4 regions of the Clostridium nitrophenolicum genome follow, and region 4 is predicted to be linked to each of the others. Evidence: predicted binding sites of a transcription regulator. Region 4 holds the regulator's gene; each other region holds the start of a gene.
What was found. The regulator Rex, encoded in region 4, represses fermentation and respiration genes when NADH is low (regulators of the CRP and FNR family bind a similar motif). The targets are predictions, from matches to a motif close to ATTGTTAANNNNTTAACAAT.

Region 1 (7,628 bases), 1.8 Mb from region 4:
TTTTTAGTTCAGAAAAATGTTATAGGTTGATGCGTTGATGCATCGAATGATATCATTCGAATATAGAGCATATTTTATAAAGGTAGATTCACAATTTTTATATTGATTAAGTCAAAATGGTATGATATGACATAAGAAAGTGATGGTGAAATTATGGAAAATAAAAAGTACCACAGCCCACAAAAAGCATTATTAGTAATAGACATTCAAGAAGACTATACTGGAACAACAGCAAAATCTCCATATCCCTACAAAGACTCTGAGAGATTGATTACAACAGTGAATAAGATAATAGAGGAGGCATCCAAGAAGAATATAATCACTGTATATATTCGTCAAGAATTTGACGGTTTTTTTGGTAGGATGCTATCGAGAGTCGTTGGACATGGAACAGCTATCAAAGGAAAACCAGGAACTGAGTTTGATAAACGAATCAATATCATGTCCAACCATTGTTTTTCAAAACCAATGCCAGATGCGTTTTCTAATCCTAAATTTGAGGCTTTTTTAGCTGAACAACAAATTAACAAACTATATATTGTTGGACTAGATGCAGCAGGGTGTGTTTATTTTACAGCAAAGGGAGCCTTAAAACGAGGATACAATGTCTCTATCATCAAAGACGGAATTGTCTTACTAGCTGAAAACAAATGGGGAAACCTTTTAAAGAAGTTTAAACAGGATGGTATTACTCTTATATCGAGTAATGAATTTTAGGATCTTTTCATTTTTAGGTACTTTTTTGTTCGTAATAACGATACTTCTTGATTTACTTTCCTCGGTAGTTCTACATCCGTAGAATTCTAGCCTCCTTATATGTGTCATAATGTTAATTGAAACAAACGTAGGCAGTTTTTGTTTTTAAAAAGAACTATCACAGAATTATTTGAAAAATGATTTAACCATTACCGATATATAATATATAATGGATAATAAGAACTTAAATTTTTTGTAGTAACCTGTAATTTTTATTTAGATTATGGATAATTTTTGTAATAAGTGGATGCTGTAGCAGAAGGAGAGTTAATTATGATAAAAAGGGCACTGGTTATATTTGTAGTTATTATGGTTTCTATTATGGTCGCTGATAATTACTCTGGTAAGAGATTTACCGTTAAAAGTAAGAATGTAAAAATAATAGGTCATAGGGGAAGTAGTAAACGTGCGCCTGAAAATACCGTAAGCTCTATTTTGTGTGCGGCAGAAGATAAGGCAGATTATGCTGAGTTGGATGTACAGGAAACAAAAGATGGGGTAGTTGTATTAATGCATGATAAGAACTTAAAAAGAGTAGCAAAGGTGGATAAAAACCTCTCAGACGTAGCATATAAAGATATAGAGAAGCTAGATGTAGGGAGCATTTATTCAGAAAAGTTTAAAGGTGAAAAGATACCTACACTAGATCAAGTTATAAAGGCATCAAAAGGAAAAATTAAATTAGATATTGAAATTAAGAGCTATAAAAATGATACGGACTTACCAAGAAAAGTTGTGCAACTTATTGAAGATAATAATTTTATAGATAATTGTTTAGTATGTTCCTTTGATTACCGCACGCTGATAAAGGTGAAAAAGCTAAATCCTAAAATTAGGACAGGATATATCACAGCTTTGAATAAAGGAGACAAGTTAAATCTAGAATATGTTGATTATTATAGCATTTACTATCCTAAAGTTACTAAGAGTATAGTAGAAAAGCTCCATAAAAATAATAAAAAGGTGCATGTATGGACAGTAGATAATGTAGATGATTGGAGAAGGCTTATTCAGATGGGAGTTGATGACATAATTACTAATTGTCCAGGTGCTTTGAAAAGTATTTAATATAACATAAAGCGGTAAAACTACCGCTCAGATAAGCAGGCATCCAAAATCTTAAGCAGATATCCCAAATCTATGATTTGGAGATAGTCGCTTACTCAGCGAGTACTCATTCGACGAAAGGAGAAGGAGTTTCATTTTGTTCAAAAACCTTATGCTTTGCATAGGGTTTTATTATAGTTCATAGGTAGTTAGTAGATTATAATGGTGTAATTCATTTGTTGGAGCTACATCGGAATGGTAAAATATATCAAAACAATTTAAAGAATTAGATGCAATACTTTTTTATAGTTTAAAATGAGTTTGATTTTAAATCAAGTGTTATAAAAAATATTGACTTGTACCTTACAGGCACCATTAGAATAAAATTAAAGAAATGAAATTTCTTAGATTTATGGGAGGTATACAATATGAATATTAAAATTGCATCAGAGAAAACTGGTTTAACCAAAAAGGCTATTAAATACTATGAAAGTGAGGGATTAATTAATCCTTCAAAAAAATATGAAAATAATTATAGAGAATATTCCGAGGATGATATTGTTAAACTGAATTTAATTGGAGCACTGAGAGCTTTAGATATATCAATTATAGATATAAAAGATGTGGTTGTAGGTAAAAAAAGTTTGACTGAAGCTTTAATGGCTGCTCTAAAAAAAATAGATGAAAGTATAAATCATCTGGGAAAAAGTAAATTAATCATTGAAAGTCTTATAGAAAAGAATCTAAATGATTACAAAGCATCAGGAGAACAAATTAGAAAACTAAGGGAAACATTAGAATTATCTATATATGATAAAAAAGAGTATATATCAAATATCTTACTTAGAATATTTCCAGGAAACTTTGGACAGATATTTGTTACTATGTATGAACCTTTTTTAATGATTACCATTGATAATGATGAAAAAAAGAAAACATGGCTGAAGCTTGTGGAATTTTTGGATTCTGTAGACGAAGTAGATGAAAATGATTATTTAATAAAAGAGTTTAATAAATCATCAGATACTTATAAATTAGATGAATTAAAAAAAATGATGGATTCTCAAATTAAAGACTTGTTAAATTACGATGAAAACACTAAGAATAACATGGTAAATCATCAAATTGAATTTGCAAAATCGCTAAAAGAGAACGAAGAAGTTAAAGAGAAATTTATCAAAGATATTGAAAAAACAAAGCAAATAATGAAGGTAATTGGATCAATTCAAAAAGATTTTGAAGAGTATTTATGCCTACTTAATAAAGATTATAAAAAATATAGAGAAAATACTACAAAGATGTTGTCTGACGTTAATGAAGCAGTAAAAGATAGACTAGGATTTACAACTAATGAATTAATAAAAACGTTCAATGAAAAAAATTAAAAAATCAGGCTATATTAGACTATGATATTAATCTTCTTATTTCTTCAGCTACTAAAAGTTATACACTATTGAAAAAACACTAAGAAACGCACTTTAATTATTTAATAAATTAGAGTGCGTTTTCTACTTTGCCCCTGGTTATACAGATGCTACCTTTACTCCTATTAAGCTCATGATTTTTGTTTAAAATTAAACAAAATATATACAATCATGGAAAAATAGAAAAATAAGGATTATAATATAATGCAATAGGATATACTATTGTAATTATTTTTTAGATAGCATAAAGATAAATGTATATGTAGGGTAAAGGGAAATAGTTTTTTAATATAAATTCAGTTAGGTGGTGAGCTATAAATATGTATAAGAAAAACATTTTAAAAAACGACAGTATAATTTTAAATATTATAATGGACACGCTTTATGATGGTATTATAGCTATTAATAAAGAAGGTTTCATTACAATGATTAGTAAAGGTTATGCTATGATTTTTAAAAAGAAAAGAGAGGATATTATTGGGAAGCACATAACAGAAATAGTTGAAGAAACAAGATTACCTAGGGTAGTCAAAACTGGACAAGCTGAAATAGCAGAGTTGCTAAAAATAGATAGTCAATACTTAATTGTCAGTCGTATACCTATTGTTAAAGATGGGGAAGTAATTGGAGCCATTGCAAAGATTATATTTAAAAGCATAAAAGATTTAAATGATATGCATGAACATATAAACGCAATGAAAAAACAACTTAAAGGATTAACTAATAATATATCCGCATTAAATAGAACAACTTATTCCTTTGATGATATCGTTGGAGAAGGGGTATTAATAAAAAGTGCAAAAAGATTTGCTGAAAAAGCTGCATGGAGCTCTTCAAATGTTTTACTATTAGGTGAAAGTGGGACGGGTAAAGAACTTTTTGCCCATGCTATTCATAAGGAAAGCAGAAGAAGGAATGGTGCTTTTATCAAAGTTAACTGCGGAGCTATTCCAGGAGAACTTCTTGAATCTGAACTCTTTGGATATGAAGGTGGTTCTTTCACAGGGGCAAAAAAAGAAGGAAAGATAGGTAAATTTGAATTAGCAGATGGTGGTACTATTTTTTTAGATGAAATAGGAGATATGCCAATATATATGCAGGTTAAACTTTTAAGAGTACTTCAGGAAAAGGAAGTTGAAAAAATAGGGTCAGATGGTCCTAAAAAAATAGATGTAAGAGTTATAGCAGCCACTAATCAAAATTTAGAACAATTAGTGAAAGAAGATAAGTTCAGAAAGGACTTATTTTATAGATTGAACGTTTTAACAATTAACGTTCCATCATTAAAAGAAAGAAGAGAAGATATTGAAACAATAGTTTATCATATTATTAATAAAATAAGTAACAAAGTAAGTAAATATATTGAGGGGATTTCAAATGAGGCTTTGGAATATATAAAAAGTTACAGTTGGCCAGGAAATATAAGAGAACTGGAAAATGTACTTGAAAGAGCAATAACAATTATTGAAAATGAAACAGTAATAGATGTAAAACATCTTCCTTCTAAAATAACAGAAATAAGAGAGTGTAAACCTGTTAGAAATCTTCAAGATATATTAAATGATACAGAAAAAGAAGCAATTTTAAATAGTATTAGTGTTGCGAAGGGAAATAAATCAAAGGCAGCACAACTTCTAGGCATAAGTAGATCAAGTTTATATGAAAAAATGTCAAAGTTGCATATAGATTAGAGTGACAAAATTAAAACTGAATTTACTATGTGTTAAGCGAGAAGATAAACTCAATTGATATTAGGAAGCTCCAAAAAATATTTTTTTGGGGCTTTTAGTTATATATTTAACAATTTGTTTATTTTTGACAGTTATTGTACGGAAAACTATACATTTTAAAAAAGTGAAATTGTTATAAATTTATCAATTGTATAGAAATGTAGACAACTTTAGATTGAAATTGTCTTGAATATAACACAAATATTAAAAGAAATACTGATTTTGTTAAATATTATATTTAATTAAAATTGTAGAAAGGCTAAATTACTGGTTTTAATAAGTAAAATATCTTTGGCAAGGTATTTGCTATATCTATTTCGGGATACAAAAATTATATTTCAAATCTTTCAAGCATATATATTTTATATCAGCTTATAGTATTGATAACATTTTCACATCAATAGTATAAGTTAACAAAGTAACATTTAAATCAATAGAGGGGGAGGAGATTAAAAATGAGAGAAGTAGTTATAGCAAGTGCAGTAAGAACGGCTATTGGATCCTTTGGAGGGACTTTAAAGGATGTAGCAGCAGTAGATTTAGGTGCTGTAGTAATAAAAGAAGCTTTAAATAGAGCAGGAGTTAAAGGTGAAGCTGTAGATGAAGTAATAATGGGAAACGTTTTACAAGCGGGACTCGGACAAAATCCAGCTAGACAAGCTATGGTTAATGCAGGTCTTCCGGTTGAAGTTCCAGCAATGACTATTAATAAGGTTTGTGGCTCAGGTCTAAGAGCAGTTTCTCTGGCTTGTCAAATAATAAAAGCTGGAGATGCAGATGTAATTGTAGCTGGTGGTATGGAAAATATGTCAAAAGCTCCATATCTTTTAAATAATGCAAGATGGGGACAAAGGATGGGTAATGGAGAGTTTGTTGACGAAATGGTAACTGACGGTTTAACAGATGTATTCAATAAATACCATATGGGAATAACTGCAGAAAATATAGCTCAGCAATGGGGAATAACCAGGGAAGAGCAGGATAAATTTGCTTTAGCATCACAAAAAAAAGCTGAAACAGCTATAAAAGAAGGAAAATTCAAGGATGAAATAGTTCCGGTAGTTGTTAAAAAGAAAAAACAAGAAATAATATTTGAACAGGATGAATTTCCAAGATTCGGTGCGACAATTGAAGCTTTAGCAAAATTAAAACCAGCTTTCAAAAAAGAGGGTACAGTTACTGCTGGCAATGCGTCAGGAATAAATGATTGTGCAGCAGCAATAGTTGTAATGAGCGCAGAAAAAGCTAAAGAGCTTGGAGTTAAACCTCTTGCTAAAATAGTTTCTTATGGACAAAGAGGTCTTGAACCATCAATAATGGGTTACGGACCATTCCATGCAACTAAGATAGCATTAGATATGGCAAATTTGAAAATAGAAGATATAGATTTAATTGAAGCTAATGAAGCATTTGCATCTCAAAGTTTAGCTGTTGCTAAAGACTTAAAGTTCAATATGGACGTAGTAAATGTAAATGGTGGAGCTATAGCACTTGGACATCCAATTGGAGCGTCAGGAACGAGAATACTTGTAACACTATTACATGAAATGGCAAGAAGAGATGCTAAAAGAGGCCTTGCAACTTTATGTATAGGTGGAGGAATGGGGACCGCTCTTATAGTTGAAAGATAGCAATCTTAAAATATAGAGGAGGATTAACATGGAATTTAAGAATATAATTCTTGAAAAAAATGATAAAATTGCAACCATATCTATTAACAGGCCTAAAGCATTAAATGCTTTAAACTCGGAAACCTTAAAAGAACTTGATTGTGCTGTTGACATGGTAGCTGAGGATGAGGGAGTGTATGCAGTTATTTTAACCGGTGCCGGTGAAAAGGCTTTTGTTGCTGGTGCAGATATCACAGAAATGAAAGATATGTCAGTAGCTGAAGGAAGAAAATTTGGAATGCTTGGAAATAAAGTATTTAGAAAATTTGACTTGTTAGATAAACCTGTAATAGCTGCAGTGAATGGATTTGCACTTGGAGGTGGCTGCGAACTTTCTATGGCTTGCGATATAAGAATTGCATCAACTAATGCTAAATTTGGACAGCCTGAAGTTGGTCTTGGAATAACACCAGGTTTTGGTGGAACTCAAAGATTAGCAAGAATTGCAGGAATGGCAGTAGCAAAAGAGTTAATTTTTACAGGAAGAATTATTAAAGCTGAGGAAGCTCTTAGAGTTGGTTTAGTGAATAAGGTTGTTGAACCAGATAAAGTTATGGAAGAAGCTATAAGCTTTGCAAATACAATAGCAGCACAAGCTCCCATAGCCGTTAAGTATTGTAAAGCTGCTATAAATAGAGGTATGCAGTGTGATATAGAAACAGCACTTATGTATGAATCAGAAGTGTTTGGAGAGTGTTTTGCAACTGAGGATCAAAAAGAAGGTATGACAGCCTTTGTAGAAAGAAGAGAAAAAAGCTTTAAAAATAAGTAGGAGGTAATTTCATATGAATTTCGCACCAACAAAGGAACAAGAATTAGTAAGACAGATGGTTAGAGAATTCGCTGAAAAAGAAGTTAAACCAATAGCATCTGAAATAGATAGAACAGAAGAGTTTCCTATGGAAAATGTAAAGAAGATGGCTAAGTATGGAATGATGGGCATTCCATTTTCAAAAGAATATGGTGGAGCAGGAGGAGACACTCAATCATATATTATGGCA
Region 2 (7,628 bases), 930 kb from region 4:
TGGTTGTTTTCAATGTCTTGCATTATGGCCAGGTATGTCAAGATCAGCTTCTACTATAATGGGAGCATGGGTAAGTGGATTGAATACATTCGCTGCAGCTGAATTCTCATTTTTCTTAGCTATACCTACAATGGTAGCTGCTAGTGGACTTTCGCTGATTAAACTTAGAATAGCAATGAATAGTGCTGAGATTATAGCTCTTATAGTAGGCTTTGTAGTGTCATTTGTTGTTGCGTTGGTAGTTGTAGAGAAGTTTATTAAATTCCTACAAAGAAAGCCTATGAGGATTTTTGCTCTATATAGAATATTGGTTGGAGTTATAATACTTGTATTAGCATTTACAAAGGTTATAGCTTAGATAGAATAAAACTCGGGATTTCCTGGGTTTTATTTTTTATAGATAGATTCTTTATAAATAGACTTTTATATAAGATAAAGTATTTTTACAAGACAAAAGAAGTAACAGTTCATATTAACAGTTATAATTTAATAGAGCAAAATAAAAAAGACGAGTTATAAAAACTCGTCTTGGTGCTGAAGACCGGAATCGAACCGGTACGGGTTTTAAAGCCCGCAGGATTTTAAGTCCTGTGCGTCTGCCAGTTCCGCCACTCCAGCATGTCGCTGTTGACAAGGTTTATTATATGATAAATACGGTGCTTTGTCAACATCATTGTAAAAATATTTTTTTATCCGCTTTAAAATTGTATCGTTCGTAATTATTGTTTCGTTGTAAGTTTAAATCTAGGACCAAAAATGCCCTCCTTATGGGTAATCAATGCGCTAGTAAAGAAAAAAGAAAAGCTTTTATCAGCTGCAATCTTTATGCCATTATCTATTACAACGTCATCATTAGGTTTTTGTTCATCCAGAACAATTTCTAGTTGAAGACCGCCTCAGCCAACTCCTCGTTTTTCTATTCTAATAGCTTCTTTATTTTGTTCTTTTAACATCTCTTTTATTAAGCCAACTGATTTTTTATCAATGGATACTATCATATTCATACACCACCCTTTTTAATTAAGTTACTTAATAAATTTAGAGCTGAGGAGTTCCTCAGCTCTACAGTTAAGCAGACATCCAAAATCTGTGATTTTGTGATGATCGCTTACTCATTCGACGAAAGAAGAAGGAGTTTCATTAATTTTTCTTCACTTCTTTAGTTATTGCAGCTTCTTTAACTGTTTCAACTTTATCGAAAACATTTATATACATTTGTTTAATTTCGCTTATTAATGGATATCTTGGATTAGCTCCTGTACATTGATCGTCAAAAGCTTGTTCTGACATATCATCTAAGCTAGCAAAGAATTTCTCTTTTGTAACTCCAGCTTCATGTATAGTCATTGGTATATTTATCTTAGTTTTTAATTCGTCTATAGCTTTTATTAATAATTCAACTTTTTCATCTTCAGTGTTTCCGCCTAGGTTTAGGTAATCAGCAATTTTAGCATATCTCCACTTAGCATTTGGATACTTATATTGTGGGAATGCAGCTTGTTTTCTTGGACTATCCACTGCGTTGAATTTAATAACTTCATTGATTAACAATCCGTTAGCAACTCCGTGTGGTATGTGGTGAGCAGATCCCAGTTTGTGTGCCATTGAGTGACATACTCCTAAGAATGCATTAGCGAATGCCATACCAGCCATAGTTGAAGCGTGAGCCATTTTTTCTCTTGCTTTTACGCTAGTTGTACCTTCAGCATAAGCTTGTGGTAAGTATTTGAATATTAATCTCATAGCTTCTAGTGCTAATCCATTTGTAAATTCTGAAGCAAGAACTGAAACGTAAGCTTCTATAGCATGAGTTAATGCGTCTATACCTGATGCAGCAGTTAATCCTTTTGGCATACCCATCATTAATTCAGCATCAACGATAGCCATATCTGGAGTTAATTCGTAGTCGGCAAGTGGGTATTTAACGCCTGTTTTTTCGTCAGTTATAACTGCAAATGGAGTAACTTCTGAACCAGTACCAGCTGATGTTGCCACTGATATCATCATAGCTTTATCACCTAAGTGAGGGAAAGCGTATACTCTCTTTCTTATATCCATAAATCTCATAGCTAGATCTTCAAATCTTACTTCTGGGTGTTCATACATTACCCACATAATCTTAGCAGCGTCCATAGCTGAACCACCACCAACAGCTATAATAGTATCTGGACTGTAACTCATCATTTCAGCAGCACCTTTTTTAGCTGTAGCTAGAGTTGGATCTGGTTCTACATCAGTAAATATCTTGAAGTCAACTCCGATTTCCTCAAGAACTTTAGTAACCTTATCGCAGTATCCTAATTCGTAAAGAACCTTGTCAGTTACTATAAATGCTTTCTTTTTATTCATATCTTTTAATTCTCTTAATGCAACTCCAAGTGAACCATATTTAAAGTAAACTTTTTCTGGAACTCTAAACCAAAGCATATTTTCTCTCCTCTCAGCTACACTCTTAATGTTTAATAGGTGTTTAGGACCAACGTTTTCTGATACAGAATTTCCACCCCATGATCCACAACCTAATGTTAGAGAAGGAGCTAATTTAAAGTTATATAAATCTCCTATAGCACCTTGCGCTGAAGGCATGTTTATTATTGTTCTTCCAGTCTTCATAGCAGCGCCGAATTTTTCTACTTTGTCTTTTGCAGTCATAGTATCAGCGTATAATACTGATGTATGACCAAATCCGCCTAACTCAACAAGTCTTTCAGCTTTAGCAAGTGCTTCATCAAAGTCCTTTGCTCTATATAAAGCAAGAACAGGGGATAGTTTTTCATGTGAGAATGCTTCTTCAAGCTCAACTGATTCTACTTCTCCAATAAGAACTTTTGCAGTCTCAGGAACTTTTACTCCAGCCATTTCAGCTATTTTGTAAGCTGACTGACCTACTATTTTAGCGTTTAAAGAACCATTTATTAATATTGTATTTCTAACTTTATCTATTTCATCTTTTTTGAGGATGTAAGCTCCTCTTTCTGCAAACTCTTTTCTTACTTCATTATATACTGAGTCTAGAGCTATTACTGATTGTTCAGAAGCACAGATAACACCATTGTCGAAAGTCTTTGAAAGAAGTATTGAGTTTACAGCCATTTTTATATGAGCAGTTTCATCGATTATAGCTGGTGTATTACCTGCACCAACACCGATTGCTGGTTTACCTGATGAGTAAGCAGCCTTAACCATTCCTGGACCACCTGTTGCAAGAGTTATGTCTGCTTGGCTCATAACAACCTGAGAAAGTTCAACTGATGGTTCATCTATCCATGCAACGATTCCTTCTGGAGCACCAGCTGCAACTGCTGCATCTAGAATTATTTTAGCTGCAGCTATAGTTGAATTTTTTGCTCTTGGGTGAGGGGAGAAGATTATAGCATTTCTAGTTTTTAAAGCTATTAGTGCTTTAAAAATAGCAGTTGATGTTGGATTAGTTGTTGGAACAACAGCAGCAATTACTCCTATTGGTTCTGCAACTTTCTTTATACCGAAGGACGCATCTTCTTCTATAACTCCACAAGTCTTATCATCTTTATATTTATTGTATATATATTCTGAAGCAAAGTGGTTTTTAATAACCTTGTCTTCTACAATTCCCATTCCAGATTCTTCTACAGCCATTTTAGCAAGCTTTATTCTTGCGTTATTTGCTGCCATTGCTGCTTGTCTGAAAATTTCATCAACCTGTTCTTGTGTGTAGGTAGAAAACTTTTTCTGAGCAGCTTTTACCTCTTCTAATTTTTTCATTAATTCGTCAATATTTGTTACTTTCATTGATTAGCACCTCTTTCTCAGTTTTTATTAATGAACACACTAAAGAGTTTTTAATACTCTAAATTATCGTTAAGTAAGTTAGTATTTACTGTTTTTGTTTACCACTCTTGTGATTTATAATACTATTATGTATCATTGTTTGTTAAATGTCAATCATACTTTGAGAAATTTTTATCAATATTTTTGTTAAAAATTAGTGTAAACGTTATCTAAATATAACAATATGCATAAAAATATAATAAAATTATATGAAACAGTAAAGATAACATTGTTAAATGATTAACTTTTGTAGAGTGAAACAGTTGGATAAAAGTTATGTAACAGATTTTAACAAAAATAAATTGTTAATAAATATATTTTTGTTTAGTAAACAAATTACTTCTATATAGATAAATAAATTCGAAGCTTAACTTACATGTAGTAGTTTCAGTAGATTATCATGGGATTAAATTTTATTACTTTCTAAATTAGGGGAGAGTACTACGGATAAGCTAATCAGGAAATTAGTCTACTTATTATCTGTATTCATAGCTGCATTCCTTCTGTACATTTAAGCAGACATAAAAAATCTGTGATTTTGATATGGTCGCTTACACAGAGTGCTGATTTAGTGATAGTCACTTACATAGAGTTCTAATTTAGACAAAGTTGTTTGTCTACAAGTGAATGAAAAATTGTGTTTCTATAGAGCAGGGGTGAAGATAAATATATATAGAGTAGTGCATAGATTAATTTTAAGATGCTATATAGATGTAGGAAAAAATGAAGTGATCTAAAATTTATAAAATAGATAAAGAGTTCGTTGACAGAATAATAAAATTAGCTAAGTAAGGCTTTACAAGATTTAAGAGCAAACTTATCCTAGTGTATCAGTATATGAAAAATCAAAAAAATAGTAGATATGATTAGAATAAAAAAGATAAAGTCGGATAAATAAGAGTATATTAGATTCATAAGCAATGTTTTGTGATAGAATAACACATGTCGTCGAGAGATGATAAAAACTTAATGAAATCAACAAAAGAAAAATGTTGACAAGAATTAAGTTGTATGATATTCTAATAAAACCAAAATATTTGGTCTTTGAAAATTAAACAGAGGTTAAAAGTTATTTAAACTTTTATTAAGTAAACTAAACCAGCAATTCTTTTGAACTACTTGTTAGTAGTCAAAAACAACAGTAATGAGCATTCAAACTTTTAAATTGAGAGTTTGATCCTGGCTCAGGACGAACGCTGGCGGCGTGCCTAACACATGCAAGTCGAGCGATGAAGCCCTTCGGGGTGGATTAGCGGCGGACGGGTGAGTAACACGTGGGTAACCTGCCTCAAAGAGGGGGATAGCCTCCCGAAAGGGAGATTAATACCGCATAACATTAGTTTTCCGCATGGAGAACTAATTAAAGGAGCAATCCGCTTTGAGATGGACCCGCGGCGCATTAGCTAGTTGGTGAGGTAAAGGCTCACCAAGGCGACGATGCGTAGCCGACCTGAGAGGGTGATCGGCCACATTGGAACTGAGACACGGTCCAGACTCCTACGGGAGGCAGCAGTGGGGAATATTGCACAATGGGCGAAAGCCTGATGCAGCAACGCCGCGTGAGTGATGAAGGCCTTCGGGTTGTAAAGCTCTGTCTTTTGGGACGATAATGACGGTACCAAAGGAGGAAGCCACGGCTAACTACGTGCCAGCAGCCGCGGTAATACGTAGGTGGCGAGCGTTGTCCGGATTTACTGGGCGTAAAGGATGCGTAGGCGGATTTTTAAGTGAGATGTGAAATACCCGGGCTTAACTTGGGTGCTGCATTTCAAACTGGAAGTCTAGAGTGCGGGAGAGGAGAGTGGAATTCCTAGTGTAGCGGTGAAATGCGTAGAGATTAGGAAGAACACCAGTGGCGAAGGCGACTCTCTGGACCGTAACTGACGCTGAGGCATGAAAGCGTGGGTAGCAAACAGGATTAGATACCCTGGTAGTCCACGCCGTAAACGATGAGTACTAGGTGTAGGAGGTATCGACCCCTTCTGTGCCGCAGTTAACACAATAAGTACTCCGCCTGGGAAGTACGATCGCAAGATTAAAACTCAAAGGAATTGACGGGGGCCCGCACAAGCAGCGGAGCATGTGGTTTAATTCGAAGCAACGCGAAGAACCTTACCTAGACTTGACATCTCCTGAATTACTCGTAATGGAGGAAGCCCTTCGGGGCAGGAAGACAGGTGGTGCATGGTTGTCGTCAGCTCGTGTCGTGAGATGTTAGGTTAAGTCCTGCAACGAGCGCAACCCTTATCATTAGTTGCTACCATTAAGTTGAGCACTCTAGTGAGACTGCCCGGGTTAACCGGGAGGAAGGTGGGGATGACGTCAAATCATCATGCCCCTTATGTCTAGGGCTACACACGTGCTACAATGGGTAATACAAAGAGAAGCAATACAGTGATGTGGAGCAAAACTATAAAATTACCCTCAGTTCGGATTGTAGGCTGAAACTCGCCTACATGAAGCTGGAGTTGCTAGTAATCGCGAATCAGCATGTCGCGGTGAATACGTTCCCGGGCCTTGTACACACCGCCCGTCACACCATGAGAGCTGGCAACACCCGAAGTCCGTAGTCTAACCGTAAGGAAGACGCGGCCGAAGGTGGGGTTAGTGATTGGGGTGAAGTCGTAACAAGGTAGCCGTAGGAGAACCTGCGGCTGGATCACCTCCTTTCTAAGGAGTCGACAAGATAGGTAATTCTATCTTGAAGGTTTGTTTACACTCTGTTTAATTTTGAGAGACTAAATGTTTCTTAAATATGGGGGTATAGCTCAGCTGGGAGAGCACCTGCCTTGCACGCAGGGGGTCAAGGGTTCGAATCCCTTTATCTCCACCATACGGGCTTATAGCTCAGCTGGTTAGAGCGCACGCCTGATAAGCGTGAGGTCGATGGTTCGAGTCCATTTAAGCCCACCAATTGTTCTTTGAAAATTGCACAGTGATATTAAATAAAAGTAAAGCTGAAGGTAAAACTACTTATTATATAAGTAAGTAACCTTTGTAGATTTAAGAATTAATATAAATTAATAGTAGCGAGCAGAACAAGGAAGCGACTGAATGAGGAGCAGAGTTTACTTTAAGGTAAATGAGCACCGCAATGAAGGAAGCTGACGCAGTAATGCGAAGGTAATATTAATTTAGATGGTCAAGCTACAAAGGGCGCATGGTGAATGCCTTGGCACCAGTAGTCGAAGAAGGACGTGATAAGCTGCGATAAGCTTCGGGTAGGCGCAAATAGCCTGTGATCCGAAGATTTCCGAATGGGGCAACCCACACTACTAACGTAGTGTACTGTAAACTGAATTCATAGGTTTATAGGGATATACCCGGGGAACTGAAACATCTAAGTACCCGGAGGAAGAGAAAGAAAAATCGATTTCCTAAGTAGCGGCGAGCGAAAGGGAAAGAGCCCAAACCAGGAACTTGTTCCTGGGGTTGAGGACAGATCATAAACGGAGAGGTATCTTAATTGAAGAGAGCTGGAAGGCTCCGCCGTAGAAGGTAACAGCCCTGTAAGTGAAAAGAGAAGACTCTAGATCTGCTCCAGAGTACCACGAGACACGTGAAACCTTGTGGGAAGCAGGGAGGACCACCTCCCAAGGCTAAATACTAACTGGTGACCGATAGTGAAGCAGTACCGTGAGGGAAAGGTGAAAAGAACCCCGGGAGGGGAGTGAAATAGAACCTGAAACCGTGTGTCCACAACCGGTCAAAGCACTTTTACGTGCGATGACGTGCTTTTTGTAGAACGAGCCAGCGAGTTACGATATGTAGCAAGGTTAAGCACTTAAGGTGCGCAGCCGAAGGGAAACCGAGTCTGA
Region 3 (7,628 bases), 1.3 Mb from region 4:
TGGATTTCATGTGCTGAGAGATTTGTTTCCATCGACTTACTATAAGATATCAGATTCCATATATAAATATCAGATGATTATACTAATACTTTTTATAGCAACTCCAATTTCAACTTATATTGTTGGAATTCCGTCGCATTACTTATATAGTACATTTTTAAGAATTGCTAGTACCTTGATATAAGACACATGAATTTTTCTACAAAAGAAGGAGGTTTCATATGAGACTTAGAAAAAAATGGTGGGCAAGACCGGAAATGGAAGCAAGCCCTTTAGTAATAATAGAGCCAAAAGAACTTAAAGGAAAGTGGCAGGAAGAGTTTAAAAATAATAATGATATATACTTGGAACTAGGTTGTGGAAGAGGAAGATTTATAACTACCAGAGCACAACAAAATTCTAATATAAACTTTATAGGTGTAGACCTTAAAGATGAAGTTTTAATATATGCATTGAAAAAATTAGAGGATACTGAATTGCAAAATGCAAGGCTTATTCCTATGAATATAGCTGGAATTTCTGAAGTCTTTGAGAAGGATGAAATAAGCAGGATATATATTAACTTTTGCAATCCTTGGCCGAAGGAGAGACATAACAAAAGAAGGCTTACTCATTCAAAGTTCTTAACAGAGTATAAGAAATTTTTAAAGCCTAACAGTGAGATATGGTTTAAAACAGACGATACAGAACTATTTGAGGATTCACAGGAATATTTCAAAGAAAGTGGATTTTCTATAGAGTATTTAACATACGATTTACACAAAAGTGATTTTACGCAAAATGTAGTTACTGAATACGAGGAAAAGTTTACTTCACTTGGAATGAAAACTATGTTTTTAATAGCAAAGTTATTGTAGTCCGAAAAAATAGTTCTGACACTTAAAAAAGTCCTGACAAAAAAATGAAATATATAATTTATGAAGAATCTCCTCTTTTGATTTAAAACTAAATCAAAAATGGGGGATTTTTTTATTGTTTCCTGTGCTTAAGCTTTAAAGATTGAGAAAAAAGATTATAAATTTTATTTATATTTTTTAGAAAATTTATTTTATTAGGTTTGATATAGATTTATTCTTATTACAATGATAAAATGTAAAACATTAATTAGAAATAGATAAATGATTTTTTGCTTCTAAGTACATTACAATTGACGGAGGATAAAAACATATGATGACATTTATAATCGAATTGTTAATCAGAACTTGTATAGAAACAGTATATCTTATAGGAATGATTGTTTTAGTCGGATTGCTTCTTGGAGTATTACGAAATAATTCTATAAGAAATTTTCAGAGACGTTTTGGAAGTAAGGCATTAATGATAACAGGGTTTATTGGTGTTCCAATTCACGAATTGAGTCACGCCATCGTTGCTTTGCTGTTTGGACATAAAATTACTAAGATAAAATTACTTCAAAAACCGGATGAAAATGGGGTAATGGGATACGTACAACACAGCTATAACCAAGGTAGTGTTTATCAGCAGATAGGAAACTTTTTTATAGGCATAGCACCTATATTTGGAGGAATTTTTTCTATAATAGCTTTAATGAGATATATAATACCACAGGCTTATAACGGGTTTATCAATATATTAATTAAAAGCTTACATGTTACAGTGTTAAGCAAAAGTACAATTGAAGGAATAATTAATTCTTATTCTGGGTTGGTAAAAGTTATATTCTCCTTGAAGAACTTTGAAAATCCATACTTTTATGTATTCTTATTTATATCTATATGTATATCCTCTCATATATCTTTAAGTTCTGCCGATATAAAGGGAGCTTTCAGAGGATTATGGATTATATTTCTAATATTATTTATGGTGAATACTTTAAATTTATCAAAGTATATATTAGCTATTGATTTAATAAGGTATAACATTTTAATAACGGGAGTTCTAATGATAGCTGTAATGCTTTCCACAATAACATTTTTTATAAGTTTGATTTTTATTAGATAAGTTAGGAATAAGGATAGAGTCCGTATATAATAATTCTAACATTTGTAGGACCACATAATCCTCCATATGGAATAGATACTTTAACTATAACCAAAAATAATGGTGAGATAAAAGTAGAAGAATTTAAACATGAAAATGTAACAGAATAAATAATAGGAAAATAATCCACATTTCTGGAATAAATTGAGCCAGAGATGTGGATTTTTTATTGAGATTTTTTCGTTACCTCTTTTCATTAAAGAAATTACTTTTTTTGCTTTGAGCTATACTACAAATCCTTGTGAATGCAAGATGTAAAACTTATTGACATGTATAGTTTATAGACAATTTTCAAGCATTCAATTATTGCGGGAAAAGCTAGTATTAACAAAAAATATGTATAAATAATATACATAAAGTCAAAGAAGTTAATTTATAAGAAATTTAGTAAGACCACGTATTTTGAGGGGGTTAACACAGATAAATAATATGGCATGGTTTTTGCTAAATACATTAATGAAGGGGGGATTACTTTGAAATATGAAAACGTTGTTCTAGATAAACAAAATCATATTGCTACATTAAGCTTTAACAGGCCATCGGTATTAAATGCATTAAATAGTGATGTTTTAAAAGAATTTAATCAAGTATTAGATGAAATAGAAAATGATGAAGAAATCTATGTCCTAATAGTAACTGGATATGGTAAAGCTTTTATTGCTGGAGCAGATATATCAGAAATGAAGGATAAAACTCCGGAGCAGGCTAGAAAATTTGCGGAATTAGGGTTAGGCGTATTTAGAAAAATGGAACTTATGGAAAAGCCAATTATAGCAGCTATAAATGGCTTTGCATTAGGTGGTGGATGTGAATTAGCTATGAGCTGTGATATAAGAATAGCTTCAGAGAAAGCAAAGTTTGGACAACCAGAAGTTGGATTAGGAATCATCCCAGGTTTTGCAGGAACTCAAAGACTATCACGTTTAGTTGGAGTAGCTAAGGCAAAGGAGATAATTTTTACTGGCGATATGATCAATGCAGTTGAAGCGGAAAAACTAGGATTAGTAAATAAAATTGTACCTCACGATGAGTTAATGGTTGAAGCTTTAACTTTAGCTGAAAAGATTGCTTCTAAAGCACAGGCCGCAATAAGATATTCAAAAACTGCTATAAATAGAGGTGCGGAAAGTGATATAGAAACAGGAATGCTAATAGAAAAAGATCTATTTGGGTTATGTTTCTCAACTAAGGATCAAAAAGAGGGTATGGAAGCATTTTTGGAAAAAAGAAAAGCAAATTTTATAAATAAGTAAAATTATTAAAATACGGTGTGTTTTTAGGAGGAATTGGAATGAAAATATTTGTTTTAGGAGCAGGAACAATGGGCTCAGGAATTGTGCAGGCTTTTGCACAAACTGGATATGAAGTAGTAATGAGAGATATTGAAGAGAGTTTTGTTCAAAGAGGATTTGACATAATTTCTAAAAATCTTGAAAAAAGTGTTCAAAAAGGAAAAATTACTGCAGAAGAAAAGAAAAATATAGTTAGCAGAATAACACCTACAACAGATATGAGTTTAGCTAAAGATGCAGATTTAGTTGTGGAAGCAGCAGTTGAAAATATGTCAATTAAGAAAAAGATATTTGCAGAGTTAGATGAATTATGTAAGCCAGAAGCTATACTTGCTACAAATACATCATCATTATCTATAACTGATGTAGCAAGTGCAACTAAGAGACCAGATAAGGTTATAGGTATGCATTTTTTTAATCCTGTTCCAGTTATGAAATTAGTAGAAGTTATAAAAGGAATTGCTACTTCAGAAGAAACTAAAAATACTATAGTTGAGGTTTCTAAGAAACTTGGAAAAGATCCTGTAGAGGTTGAAGAGGCGCCAGGCTTTGTAGTAAACAGAATCCTTGTACCTATGATAAATGAAGCGGTAGGAATTTTAGCAGATAATGTTGCAAGCGCTGAAGACATTGATTTAGCTATGAAGCTAGGAGCTAACCATCCTATGGGACCATTAGCATTGGCTGACTTAATAGGAATTGATGTATGTTTGGCTATTATGGAAGTACTATATGCGGAATTTGGAGACTCAAAATATAGACCACATCCATTACTAAGAAAGATGTCAAGGGCTGGATATTTAGGAAAAAAGTCAGGAAAAGGATTCTTCGATTATAACAAATAATTGATAAAGTTCCACAAGAATATATAAGGAATTAATTGGAGGGTTAGAACATGAGAGAAGTAGTTATAGCAAGTGCGGTTAGAACAGCTGTAGGTTCTTTTGGCGGAAGCTTAAAGGATGTGTCAGTAGTTGATTTAGGAGCTATAGTGATTAAGGAAGCCTTAAATAGAGCAGGTGTAAAACCTGAATTAGTAGATGAAGTTATTATGGGAAATGTATTACAAGCTGGAAATGGTCAAAATCCAGCAAGGCAATCTGCTGTAAAAGCTGGCATTCCAGTTGATGTGCCATCCTTTACTTTAAATAAGTTGTGTGGATCCGGCTTAAGATCAGTTAGTTTAGCTTTTCAAATGATTTTATCTGGATATAACGATATTATAGTTGCTGGTGGAATGGAGAGTATGTCTAGAGCACCATATATTTTAAAAGATGCAAGATGGGGACAAAGAATGGGCGATGGAAAGCTAGTAGATGACATGGTATTTGACGGACTTACAGATGCTTTTAATGGATATCATATGGGAATCACAGCGGAAAACATAGCAGAACAATGGAATATAACTAGAGAAATGCAGGACACATTTGCTTTAAATTCTCAATTAAAAGCTGAAAATGCAATCAAAGAAGGCAAATTTAAAGATGAAATAGTTCCAGTAATTATACCGCAAAGAAAAGGAGAACCAAAGGTATTTGACACAGATGAATATCCTAAAGCAGGAGTTACAATTGAAAGTTTATCAAAATTAAAACCTGCCTTTAAAAAGGCTGGAACTGTTACTGCAGGTAACGCATCAGGGATAAACGATGGAGCTGCGGCATTGGTTATAATGAGTGCTGAAAAAGCAGCTGAACTAGGTATAAAACCATTGGCGAAAATTGTATCCTTTGGTTCAAAGGGATTAGACCCTTCAATTATGGGATATGGACCTGTTCCATCAACTAGAGAAGCTTTAGAAAGAGCAAAGTTAACTGTAAAAGACTTAGATTTAATAGAAGCAAATGAAGCTTTTGCTGCACAAAGTTTAGCTGTAGCAAAGGATCTAGAATTTAACATGGATATTGTAAATGTAAACGGTGGGGCTATAGCTCTTGGACACCCAATCGGAGCTTCTGGTGCTAGAATTTTAGTCACACTAATTTATGAAATGATTAAGAGAGATGCTAAAAAAGGTCTTGCAACCTTATGTATAGGTGGAGGACAAGGAGCAGCAGCTATTATAGAAAGATAATTAATAATTACTATAAAGTTAGAATGTAAGGAGTGTCTAAGGCTGTGGACCATTTTGGCTGTGGACCTTAAGCTCTTAACAAAATATATAAGGCATAGTAGAAGTTGGACAAGTATATGATTTGACTAGTTGTTATTCTAAAATATACAAACTATCCTTAATAATTAAACAAAGGTATACTTTATCTTTCTTCTACTATGTATTAAAAAATAGGAGGTAAAATCATGCAAGGTTTAACAATCGATCAAATAAAAGTTGGAGATAAGATTTCTATTGAAAAGACTATATCTGAAACAGATGTATACTTATTTGCTGGAATTACTGGAGATTTAAATCCAGCACACGTAAATCAAGCTGCATCAGAAAAAACAATGTTTAAGAGTAGAATTGCACATGGAATATTAGTTTCTGGTCTTATTTCAGCTTGTCTTGGTATGCATCTTCCTGGACCAGGAACAATTTATATGGGACAACAGCTTAAGTTTACTGCACCAGTTTATATTGGAGATACAATTAAAGCAGAAGTAGAAGTTATAGAAATGAATGTAGAGAAAAATAGAGTTAAACTAAGAACGGTTTGTACTAATCAAAATGGAAAAGTTGTTGTAGATGGAGAAGCATTAGTTATGCCTCCTAAAAAAGTTTCTGAATAGCTATTCTTAAATAAAATTTAAATAGATCAGTTAATTATATTTTACCTATATAAGATTGAACCCTTCCAAATAGACATAGCTAAAATCAATCTGATATAGGTAAAATATAAAATAAAGCAAAATTAATATATAAGAATTGTTTGATTATTAACAAACAATCAAATATCTATCTAAAAATCAAGAGGAGGACCAATTATGGATTTTACATTGTCAAAGGAACAACAATTAGTACAACAAATGGTAAGAGAATTTGCTGAAAATGAAGTTAAGCCATTAGCAGCAGAAATTGATGAAACAGAAAGGTTTCCAATGGAGACAGTAGAAAAAATGGCTAAGTACGGAATGATGGGTATTCCATTTTCTAAAGAATATGGCGGAGCCGGTGGAGATACTCTTTCATATATATTAGCAGTTGAGGAGTTATCAAAGGTTTGTGGTACTACTGGAGTTATTCTTTCAGCTCACACTTCACTATGTGCTTCAGTAATTGATAAATATGGCACTGAAGAGCATAAACAAAAGTACTTAATACATCTTGCAAAGGGAGAAAAGTTGGGAGCCTTTGGATTAACAGAACCAAATGCAGGAACAGATGCTGCAGGGCAACAAACTACAGCGGTTCTTGATGGAGATAACTATATAATTAATGGACAAAAAATATTTATAACAAATGGTGGAGCAGCAGATATCTTCATAGTATTTGCTATGACAGACAGAAGCAAAGGAACAAAAGGAATTTCAGCATTTATAGTTGAAAAAGGATTCAAAGGTTTCTCAACAGGTAAGCTAGAAGACAAGATGGGAATTAGAGCATCTTCAACTACTGAGCTTATATTTGAAGACTGTATAGTACCAAAGGAAAACTTACTAAGCAAAGAAGGAAAAGGCTTTGGTGTTGCTATGGGTACTCTTGATGGAGGAAGAATTGGTATAGCAGCTCAAGCACTAGGAATAGCTGAAGGTGCTTTCAATGAAGCGATAGCTTATATGAAAGAGAGAAAACAATTCGGCAGATCTTTAGATAAATTCCAAGGACTATCTTGGATAGTAGCTGAATTGGATACAAAAATCGAAGCAGCAAGACACTTAGTATACAAAGCAGCATGCAAGAAAGATGCTGGACTTCCTTACTCTGTAGATGCAGCAAGAGCTAAGTTATTTGCAGCAGATATTGCTATGGAAGTAACAACTAAGGCTGTTCAGCTGTTTGGTGGATACGGATATACAAAGGAATATCCAGTTGAAAGAATGATGAGAGATGCTAAGATAACTGAAATATATGAAGGAACTTCACAGGTTCAGAAGATGGTTATCTCAGGAAGTATATTTAGATAAGAATAGACAAGGAGGACAACATTAATGAATATAGTAGTTTGTTTAAAACAAGTTCCAGATACAACAGAAGTTAAAATAGATCCAAAGACAGGAACTCTTATAAGAGAAGGAGTTCCATCAATAATAAATCCAGATGACAAAAATGCTTTAGAAGAAGCACTTGTATTAAAAGAAAAGGTAGGGGCAAAAGTTACTATAATAAGTATGGGACCACCACAAGCAGAAGCTGCTTTAAGAGAAGCAATAGCTATGGGAGCAGATGAAGCAATTCTT
Region 4 (7,628 bases):
CTCTAAGGCCTCGCGAGACACTATATCAAGATGGTTTGTTGGTTCATCTAATAATAGAAAGTTGGATTTAGAAAGCATAAGCTTTAATATATTGATTCTACATTTCTCTCCTCCACTTAAGGAAGATACCATTTTAAAAACGTCATCGCCTCTAAAAAGAAAAGCTGCTAAAGCATTTCTGATTTCAGTTGTAGTTAGTTCAGGGAAATCATCCCATACCTCATCTATAACAGTATTCTCTGGATTTATATTAGCTTGCTCTTGCTCATAATAACCTATAAAGACATTTTTACCAAGGCATGACACACCATTATCTGGAGAAATTTCATCCATGATTATTTTAAATAGAGTGGTTTTACCTCTGCCGTTTTCTCCTATAAGAGCTACTTTCTCACCTTTTTTAATATCAAAGTTGAGATCATAGAATAAAGTTTTATCTCCGAAGCTTTTACTCAAATTTTCCACATGCAACACATCGTTACCGCTTTTAATTTGAGTTTCAAAGGTTACATTACCTAATCTTTCTTCTTTATCGGGAGCTTTTATTCTTTCAATTTTATCTAGAGCTTTTTGTCTGCTTTCTGCAGCTTTTACACTTTTTTCACGATTGAAAGACCTATATCTTTCAATTATCTCTTCTTGTCTTTTAATATCTGCTTGCTGAAGAGTATATGCTTTTAATTGTACTTCATAATTTTTCTGTTTTAAATCAATATAAGAAGTATAATTACCATTATAACAGTTTACATGTCCGTGTATTAATTCGAAAGTTTTATTTGTTATGGCATCTAAAAAGTATCTATCATGAGATATTATGATTATGGTTCCTTTGTATGCATTTAAGTATTCCTCTAACCATTCAATAGCATCTAAATCAAGGTGATTTGTAGGCTCATCTAATAATAAGATATCAGGTTTTATTAAAAGAAGTTTACAAAGAGCAACTCTAGTTTTTTGTCCTCCGCTTAAGACTTCTATAGGCTTATTATAATCCTGTTCTGTAAAGCCGAGACCTTTTAATACCTTACTTATTTCAGCTTTGTAAGTATATCCACCTCTATTTTGATAAAGCTCTGAGGAGGTGGTGTAATCTTTAATTATCTTATTATGATATTCTTCTTTACTAGAGTCATAAGGTTCATTCATTAATAACTCAAGCTTCTCTAATTTATTTTCTAAATTTATTAGATCCTCGAAAACAGTAAGAAGCTCACCATATATAGTGCTTGAAAAATCTAATGAAAGATGTTGAGATAAATATCCTAAAGTTTTATTTTTATCTATAAATAATTCTCCATTATCATAATCAATTTGATTAGTGATAATTTTGAAAAGTGTAGACTTTCCTGCACCGTTTGGTCCTATTAATCCAACTCTTTCGCCCTCATTTATGTTGAAAGTAACATTTTCAAGTATGACATCTATTCCAAATCCTTTATTAATATCTTTACAACTTAAAACTACCATAAGTTCACCTTCCTTAACCATTAATATTTTACTATGGTTGAAGATTTTTTTGTAGATTAATTTTGATAATTTAACACAATAATTAAATATAATAGCTTTGCATAAGAATTATTTACTAATTAAAAATTTATATTAAAAAATTTGATAGCAAAAAGAATGAGAAAAAGACAATAATAGATAGTAATAAATAAAAAATATACTATTGACATATTATATAATTAAATAATACTATAAAAAGTGGGATGAAGTAATAGTTAAATGATAAAATATAAACAATGTGTTTAGGAATTATATTAATTTGTGGTATACAAGTGGAGGTGCAGAATGGATAAGAAAAAAAATATATCAATGGCTGTAATAAAAAGATTACCTAAGTATCATAGATACCTAGCAGAATTAATGAGAAATGATGTTGATAGAATATCTTCAAAAGAGTTAAGTGAAAAAATAGGCTTTACAGCCTCACAAATAAGACAGGATTTAAATTGTTTTGGAGATTTCGGACAACAAGGTTACGGCTATAATGTTAGTGAATTATATAACCAAATAAGTGGAATATTGGGACTTACTAAGGAATATAAAACAGTAATAGTAGGAGCTGGAAATATAGGTCAAGCAATAGCAAACTATTCGCAATTTGAAAAATTAGGGTTTACGTTAAATGGGATTTTTGATATTAATCCTAAGCTTATGGGACTAAAAATAAGAGATATAGAAATACAGGATATAGATTATCTAGGTGATTATTTAAAAGAAAATCCAACAGATATAGGAATAATATGTGTTCCAAATAATAATGCTCAAAAAATTTGTGAAACTTTTGTTAAAAATGGCGTTAAGGGAATATGGAACTTTGCCCCGATTGACTTAGTTGTTCCAGAAACCGTGAAGGTTGAAAACGTACACCTTAGCGATAGTTTACTTACACTTAGTTGTTTGCTAAATGACATAGAATAAATAAAAAAAATATAAAATTTAAATTTATAAATATCAGAAATTAGCATAATTATACGCTAATTTTCTGCATATTTGTAAATTTGATATTGAAATGCATAATACTGGAAGTGTATAATGGTAATTGAGGTATATACTTTAATTATTTTTTGTAAACGTTTGTTATAATATTAACAAAAAGTTTATTTATAATTAAAGTAGATTTGAAGACCGTTAAATCATGGGGGGGATTATATAAGTGAATATAGTAGTTTGTTTGAAGCAGCTGTCAGACACAATGGAAGTAAAAATAGATTCAAAAACTGGGATTGCTATAAAGAGATGTGGGTTACCTATAATCAATTCACAGAGTGAAAGCATACTAGAGAAAGCATTAGAATTGAAAAGAGATAGAGGAGCTAAAGTTACAGTAATATGTATGGAAACTCTCCATTCGGAAACGGTGTTAGAGGAAGCAATAGCTATGGGCGCAGATGAAGGCATACTCATATCAGATAAAAGCTTAGCTGGAGCAGGAGAAGTATCTATATCAAGTATATTAGCTGCAAAAATAAAAAAATTAAATTATGATATATTATTTATTTCAAAACAGGTTATAGAAGATAGTGATGAAGAAATTGCCACGGAAATAACCAGGTATTTAGGGACTCCAAGAATTATTTTTAGAGAAACAATAGACTTTAAAGATGCAGAGTTGGCTTAGATTTTTTCTTGAAAAAATTATAAATTTAATACATTAAATTCCCTCAATTTCAGATTTTTATATAAATTTATACAAATTATCGATTAGTTATACAAAAATAAATTTAATATGTTATAATTAAGTGGGGATGAGAGTGCGATTAATATATTAAACATATTTTACGGAGGGGAATAGAAATGTACAAAATTGTAGACAAAAGATTATTGGCGCCAAACATTTATCTAATGGATGTAGAAGCTCCAAGAGTTGCGAAATCATGTTATCCTGGACAATTTGTTATAGTAAAAATGGATGAAAGAGGAGAGAGAGTACCTCTAACAATCTGCGATTATGATGCAAAAAAGGGAACTGTAACTATAGTATTCCAAACACTTGGTGATTCTACTAAGAGAATGGCTGAATATGAAAAAGGTCAAAATTTTACAGATTTTGTAGGGCCATTAGGACAAGCATCAGATCTTGTTCATGAAGATATAGAAGAATTAAAGAAAAAGAATATAATCTTTATAGCTGGCGGTGTAGGTACAGCACCAGTGTATCCACAAGTTAAATGGCTCCATGAAAATGGAATCGATGTAGACGTTATCGTTGGATCTAAATCAAAGGAATATTTATTACTTGAAAAAGAAATGATGGCTGTATGTAAACATTTATATGTTGCTACAGATGATGGAAGCTATGGATATAAGGGACTTGTTACAAACCTATTAAAAGAACTTATAGATAATGAAGGTAAGAAATATGATCACGTGGTAGCTATAGGACCGATGATCATGATGAAATTTGTTGCTAAGCTTACAAAAGAGTATGGAATTAAGACTGTAGTAAGCTTAAATCCAATAATGGTTGATGGAACAGGAATGTGTGGTGCTTGTAGAGTAACAATTGGCGACGAAGTAAAATTTGCTTGTGTTGATGGACCAGAATTTGACGGACATCTAGTAAATTTTGATGAAGCAATGAGAAGACAAGCTATGTATAAGAGTGAAGAAGGAAGAAAAATTTTAAGAGAAGTAGAAGGCGACACTCATCATGGAAAAGGCTGCGGATGCGGAGGTGACAAATAATGGACAGAATGAAAAGGATACCAATAAAAGAACAAGATGCAAAAGAAAGAAGCACTAATTTTGCTGAAGTTTGTTTAGGATACACTAACGAAGAGGCAATGGAAGAAGCATCAAGATGCTTAAATTGTAAAAATCCTAAATGTGTAGGAGACTGTCCTGTAACAATAAGCATCCCAGAGTTTATATCAAAGGTTAAGGAAGGAAACTTTGAAGAAGCGGCTAAAATTATAGCTAAATCAAGTGCACTTCCAGCAGTATGCGGAAGAGTATGTCCACAGGAATCTCAATGTGAAGGAAAATGTGTACTTGGTATAAAGGGAGATGCTGTAGCTATAGGTAAGCTTGAAAGATTTGTTGCTGATTGGTCAAGAGAAAACAATATAGACTTATCCGAAACAAAGCCTAAGAACGGTAAAAAGATTGCTGTAATAGGAAGTGGTCCTGCAGGACTTACTTGTGCAGGAGACCTTGCAAAGCTAGGATATGAAGTAACTATATTCGAAGCACTACATGAAGCAGGTGGAGTTTTAGTTTATGGAATTCCAGAATTCAGACTTCCTAAAGAAACAGTTGTTAAACACGAAGTTGAGAATGTTAAAAAGTTAGGCGTTAAGATAGAGACTAACGTTATAGTTGGTAGAACTGTTACAATAGATCAACTTGTAGAGGAAGAAGGCTTTGATGCAGTATTCATTGGATCAGGTGCAGGACTTCCTAAGTTTATGGGAATACCAGGAGAAAACTTAAATGGAGTATTCTCAGCAAACGAATTCCTAACAAGAAATAATCTAATGAAAGCATTCAAAGAAGATTATGATACACCTATAAGAGTAGGTCAAAAGGTAGCTGTAGTTGGCGGCGGAAACGTTGCTATGGATGCTGCTAGAACCGCATTAAGACTTGGAGCAGAGGTTCATATAGTTTATAGAAGATCAGAATCAGAACTTCCAGCAAGAGTTGAAGAAGTACATCATGCAAAAGAAGAAGGTGTAATACTAGACATTCTTACAAATCCTACAGAAATCATAGGTGATGAAAATGGATGGGTTAAAGGCATGAAGTGTGTAAGAATGGAACTAGGTGAACCAGATGCATCAGGAAGAAGAAAACCTGTTGTTGTAGAAGGTTCAGAATTCATAATGGACGTAGATACAGTAATTATGTCCCTTGGAACATCACCAAATCCATTAATATCTTCAACTACAAAGGGCTTAGAAATAAATAAATATAAGTGTATAGTAGCAGAAGAAGAAACTGGTCTTACATCAAGAGCAGGAGTATATGCTGGAGGAGATGCCGTAACAGGAGCTGCTACAGTTATACTTGCTATGGGAGCAGGTAAAAAAGCTGCTAATGCTATTGATGAATTCTTAAATAAAAAGTAAATTGTGTTAATATGAAATTTACAATGCTGTATTAGCTTTAAGACTAATACGGCATTTTTTTATATGATTTGAGCAATGATTATTAAATAATATTTATTTCATGATAGGAAAAATTGTTGTAAAATGTATAATATAAAGTAAAAAAATTGGAGGTAGAGATATGTTAGTAGAAAAGGTAAAAAAATACTACGGAGAGGAATATGATTTGAATTGTGCGGAAACCATAATATATGCAGCTAATGAGGAATATAATTTGGAATTGGACAAAAAGACTTTAAAGACAATGGCTGCTTTTGGTGGCGGTATGGCAATTGAAAGCGTATGTGGTGTAATTACTGGTTCTTTGGCTGTATTAGGGATACTCTTTACTAAAGAAAGAGCTCATGAAAGTGATAGAATTAAAGAGCTCACAAAAGAATTTTTTAATAAATTCGAAGAGAAGTTCGGAACAAACAGCTGCAATAAACTGAAAGAAGGATACAGAACTGAGGAAAGTAGATGCAGTGTCATGTTGTATTCAGCAGCAGAAATATTAGACGAAATAATTATAAGAGAGAGAGCAGAATAACTCTCCGTGTGTGGGAGGCAATAGTATGGATTTTAACTACATAGAAACTTTTGAAAATAGTATAGTAATAAAAGGTGTTAGGAATTTTGAGCTGGATCATATATTTGAATGTGGGCAGTGCTTTAGATGGAATAGGCAAGAGAATGGCAACTATATAGGAGTGGCTTTCGGTAGAGTAATAGAAGTAGAAAAAAAAGGCGAAGATGTTATAATATTTAATACAACTGAAGATGAATTTAATAGTATATGGAGTAATTATTTTGATTTATACAGAGATTATTCAGAGATAAAGAATGTACTAAGTAAGGATTCTATCCTAGAAAAGTCAGTAGAGTTTGGACATGGAATTAGAATACTTAGGCAGGACCCCTTTGAACTGATAGTTTCATTTATTATATCGGCAAATAATAGAATACCTATGATTAAGAGAGCAATAGAAAAGATAAGTCAAAAGTGGGGTAATGAATTAGAATACAAAGGGAAAAAATACTTAGCATTTCCTACGATAGAGCAGCTTAATAAAGCAACAGAAGAAGAGTTAGAGAAATGTGGCACAGGTTTTAGAGCGAAGTATATAAAGAATACAGTAGATAATATTTATGCTAACACAATAAAGAAAGATCAATACGATGAAAAGTATGATATTGATTGGATAAAATCCCAGGAAGATGATATATGCCACAAGGAACTGCAAAAATTTATGGGAATTGGACCTAAAGTTGCTGATTGTATAATGCTGTTTTCGATGCAGAAATACTCAGCATTTCCTGTTGACGTATGGGTAAAAAGGGCAATGCATTATTTCTATTTAGCCCCAGATGTGTCTCTAAAAAAGATAAGAGAATTTGGTATTAATAAGTTTGGAGAGTTATCAGGATTTGCGCAACAATATTTATTTTATTATGCTAGGGAAAACCACATAAATATTGATTAGTTGATTGTAGGATTTTATGAACCGAAAATTAGCTTATACACTAGAACATACTGCTAATACTTAAATTTAAAATACATGATTTTTAGTTGAGAGTTGAAAATTGCCAACTCTCAACTATTTATTTGCTCTCTTCTTCTATAAAAATTACTAACTTAGATTATAGTGTAAATTAACTTGTAAGTTATTTTATTTATAATTTTAAACAGTTTATATTTAAGTATTCTAAGTGTATAAATATTTTATAAAAATTTTTAATGTTTTGCCATTAAAAAACTGTTACATATTTTAAAATAATCTGTTATAATGTATAAGGGCTTGAATAAAGCTGATAAAGCTAACTGTATTATAAAATTAATTTTATAATTTAAATTCGTCATTGTAATATATTGATATATTTTTACAGGAGGGATATAGAAATGATAGCGTTTGAAACTCAATTAAAAAAGCTTAAATACTTAGTATTAAAAGAAGTAGCTTGTATGGCTAAAGAAAATAGAATAAATAAAGAAGAATTAGAAAAGGTTCCTTTTGCCATTGTACCAGGAGAAAA

Region 1: a site for Rex is predicted at 5,337-5,356, ahead of ACZ5N4_RS16170 (acetyl-CoA C-acetyltransferase). Genes of this name have one in related genera too.
Region 2: a site for Rex is predicted at 3,931-3,950, ahead of adhE (bifunctional acetaldehyde-CoA/alcohol dehydrogenase). Genes of this name have one in related genera too.
Region 3: a site for Rex is predicted at 6,156-6,175, ahead of ACZ5N4_RS03195 (acyl-CoA dehydrogenase). Genes of this name have one in related genera too.

Annotation. Positions count from the first base shown of each region.
Region 1 covers NZ_AP042469.1:3,380,641-3,388,268, reverse strand. Annotated here, with positions in the region: gene ACZ5N4_RS16190 (cysteine hydrolase family protein) at 154-717, shown strand; gene ACZ5N4_RS16185 (glycerophosphodiester phosphodiesterase) at 1,030-1,824, shown strand; gene ACZ5N4_RS16180 (MerR family transcriptional regulator) at 2,232-3,188, shown strand; gene ACZ5N4_RS16175 (sigma-54 interaction domain-containing protein) at 3,548-4,918, shown strand; gene ACZ5N4_RS16170 (acetyl-CoA C-acetyltransferase) at 5,413-6,588, shown strand; gene ACZ5N4_RS16165 (short-chain-enoyl-CoA hydratase) at 6,617-7,399, shown strand; gene ACZ5N4_RS16160 (acyl-CoA dehydrogenase) at 7,413-7,628, shown strand, end outside.
Region 2 covers NZ_AP042469.1:327,521-335,148, forward strand. Annotated here, with positions in the region: gene ACZ5N4_RS01525 (undecaprenyl-diphosphate phosphatase) at 1-358, shown strand, start outside; tRNA gene ACZ5N4_RS01530 (tRNA-Leu) at 530-618, opposite strand; gene adhE (bifunctional acetaldehyde-CoA/alcohol dehydrogenase) at 1,141-3,771, opposite strand; rRNA gene ACZ5N4_RS01540 (16S ribosomal RNA) at 4,972-6,480, shown strand; tRNA gene ACZ5N4_RS01545 (tRNA-Ala) at 6,568-6,643, shown strand; tRNA gene ACZ5N4_RS01550 (tRNA-Ile) at 6,647-6,723, shown strand; rRNA gene ACZ5N4_RS01555 (23S ribosomal RNA) at 6,951-7,628, shown strand, end outside.
Region 3 covers NZ_AP042469.1:693,459-701,086, forward strand. Annotated here, with positions in the region: gene ACZ5N4_RS03155 (site-2 protease family protein) at 1-184, shown strand, start outside; gene trmB (tRNA (guanosine(46)-N7)-methyltransferase TrmB) at 222-857, shown strand; gene ACZ5N4_RS03165 (hypothetical protein) at 1,171-1,962, shown strand; gene ACZ5N4_RS03170 (DUF3888 domain-containing protein) at 1,995-2,111, shown strand; gene ACZ5N4_RS03175 (short-chain-enoyl-CoA hydratase) at 2,436-3,254, shown strand; gene ACZ5N4_RS03180 (3-hydroxybutyryl-CoA dehydrogenase) at 3,293-4,138, shown strand; gene ACZ5N4_RS03185 (acetyl-CoA C-acetyltransferase) at 4,189-5,367, shown strand; gene ACZ5N4_RS03190 (MaoC family dehydratase) at 5,592-6,020, shown strand; gene ACZ5N4_RS03195 (acyl-CoA dehydrogenase) at 6,216-7,355, shown strand; gene ACZ5N4_RS03200 (electron transfer flavoprotein subunit beta) at 7,380-7,628, shown strand, end outside.
Region 4 covers NZ_AP042469.1:5,165,161-5,172,788, reverse strand. Annotated here, with positions in the region: gene abc-f (ribosomal protection-like ABC-F family protein) at 1-1,467, opposite strand, end outside; gene ACZ5N4_RS24570 (redox-sensing transcriptional repressor Rex) at 1,792-2,424, shown strand; gene ACZ5N4_RS24565 (adenine nucleotide alpha hydrolase family protein) at 2,660-3,124, shown strand; gene ACZ5N4_RS24560 (sulfide/dihydroorotate dehydrogenase-like FAD/NAD-binding protein) at 3,301-4,191, shown strand; gene gltA (NADPH-dependent glutamate synthase) at 4,191-5,576, shown strand; gene ACZ5N4_RS24550 (C-GCAxxG-C-C family (seleno)protein) at 5,737-6,144, shown strand; gene ACZ5N4_RS24545 (DNA-3-methyladenine glycosylase family protein) at 6,170-7,078, shown strand; gene ACZ5N4_RS24540 (4Fe-4S dicluster domain-containing protein) at 7,495-7,628, shown strand, end outside.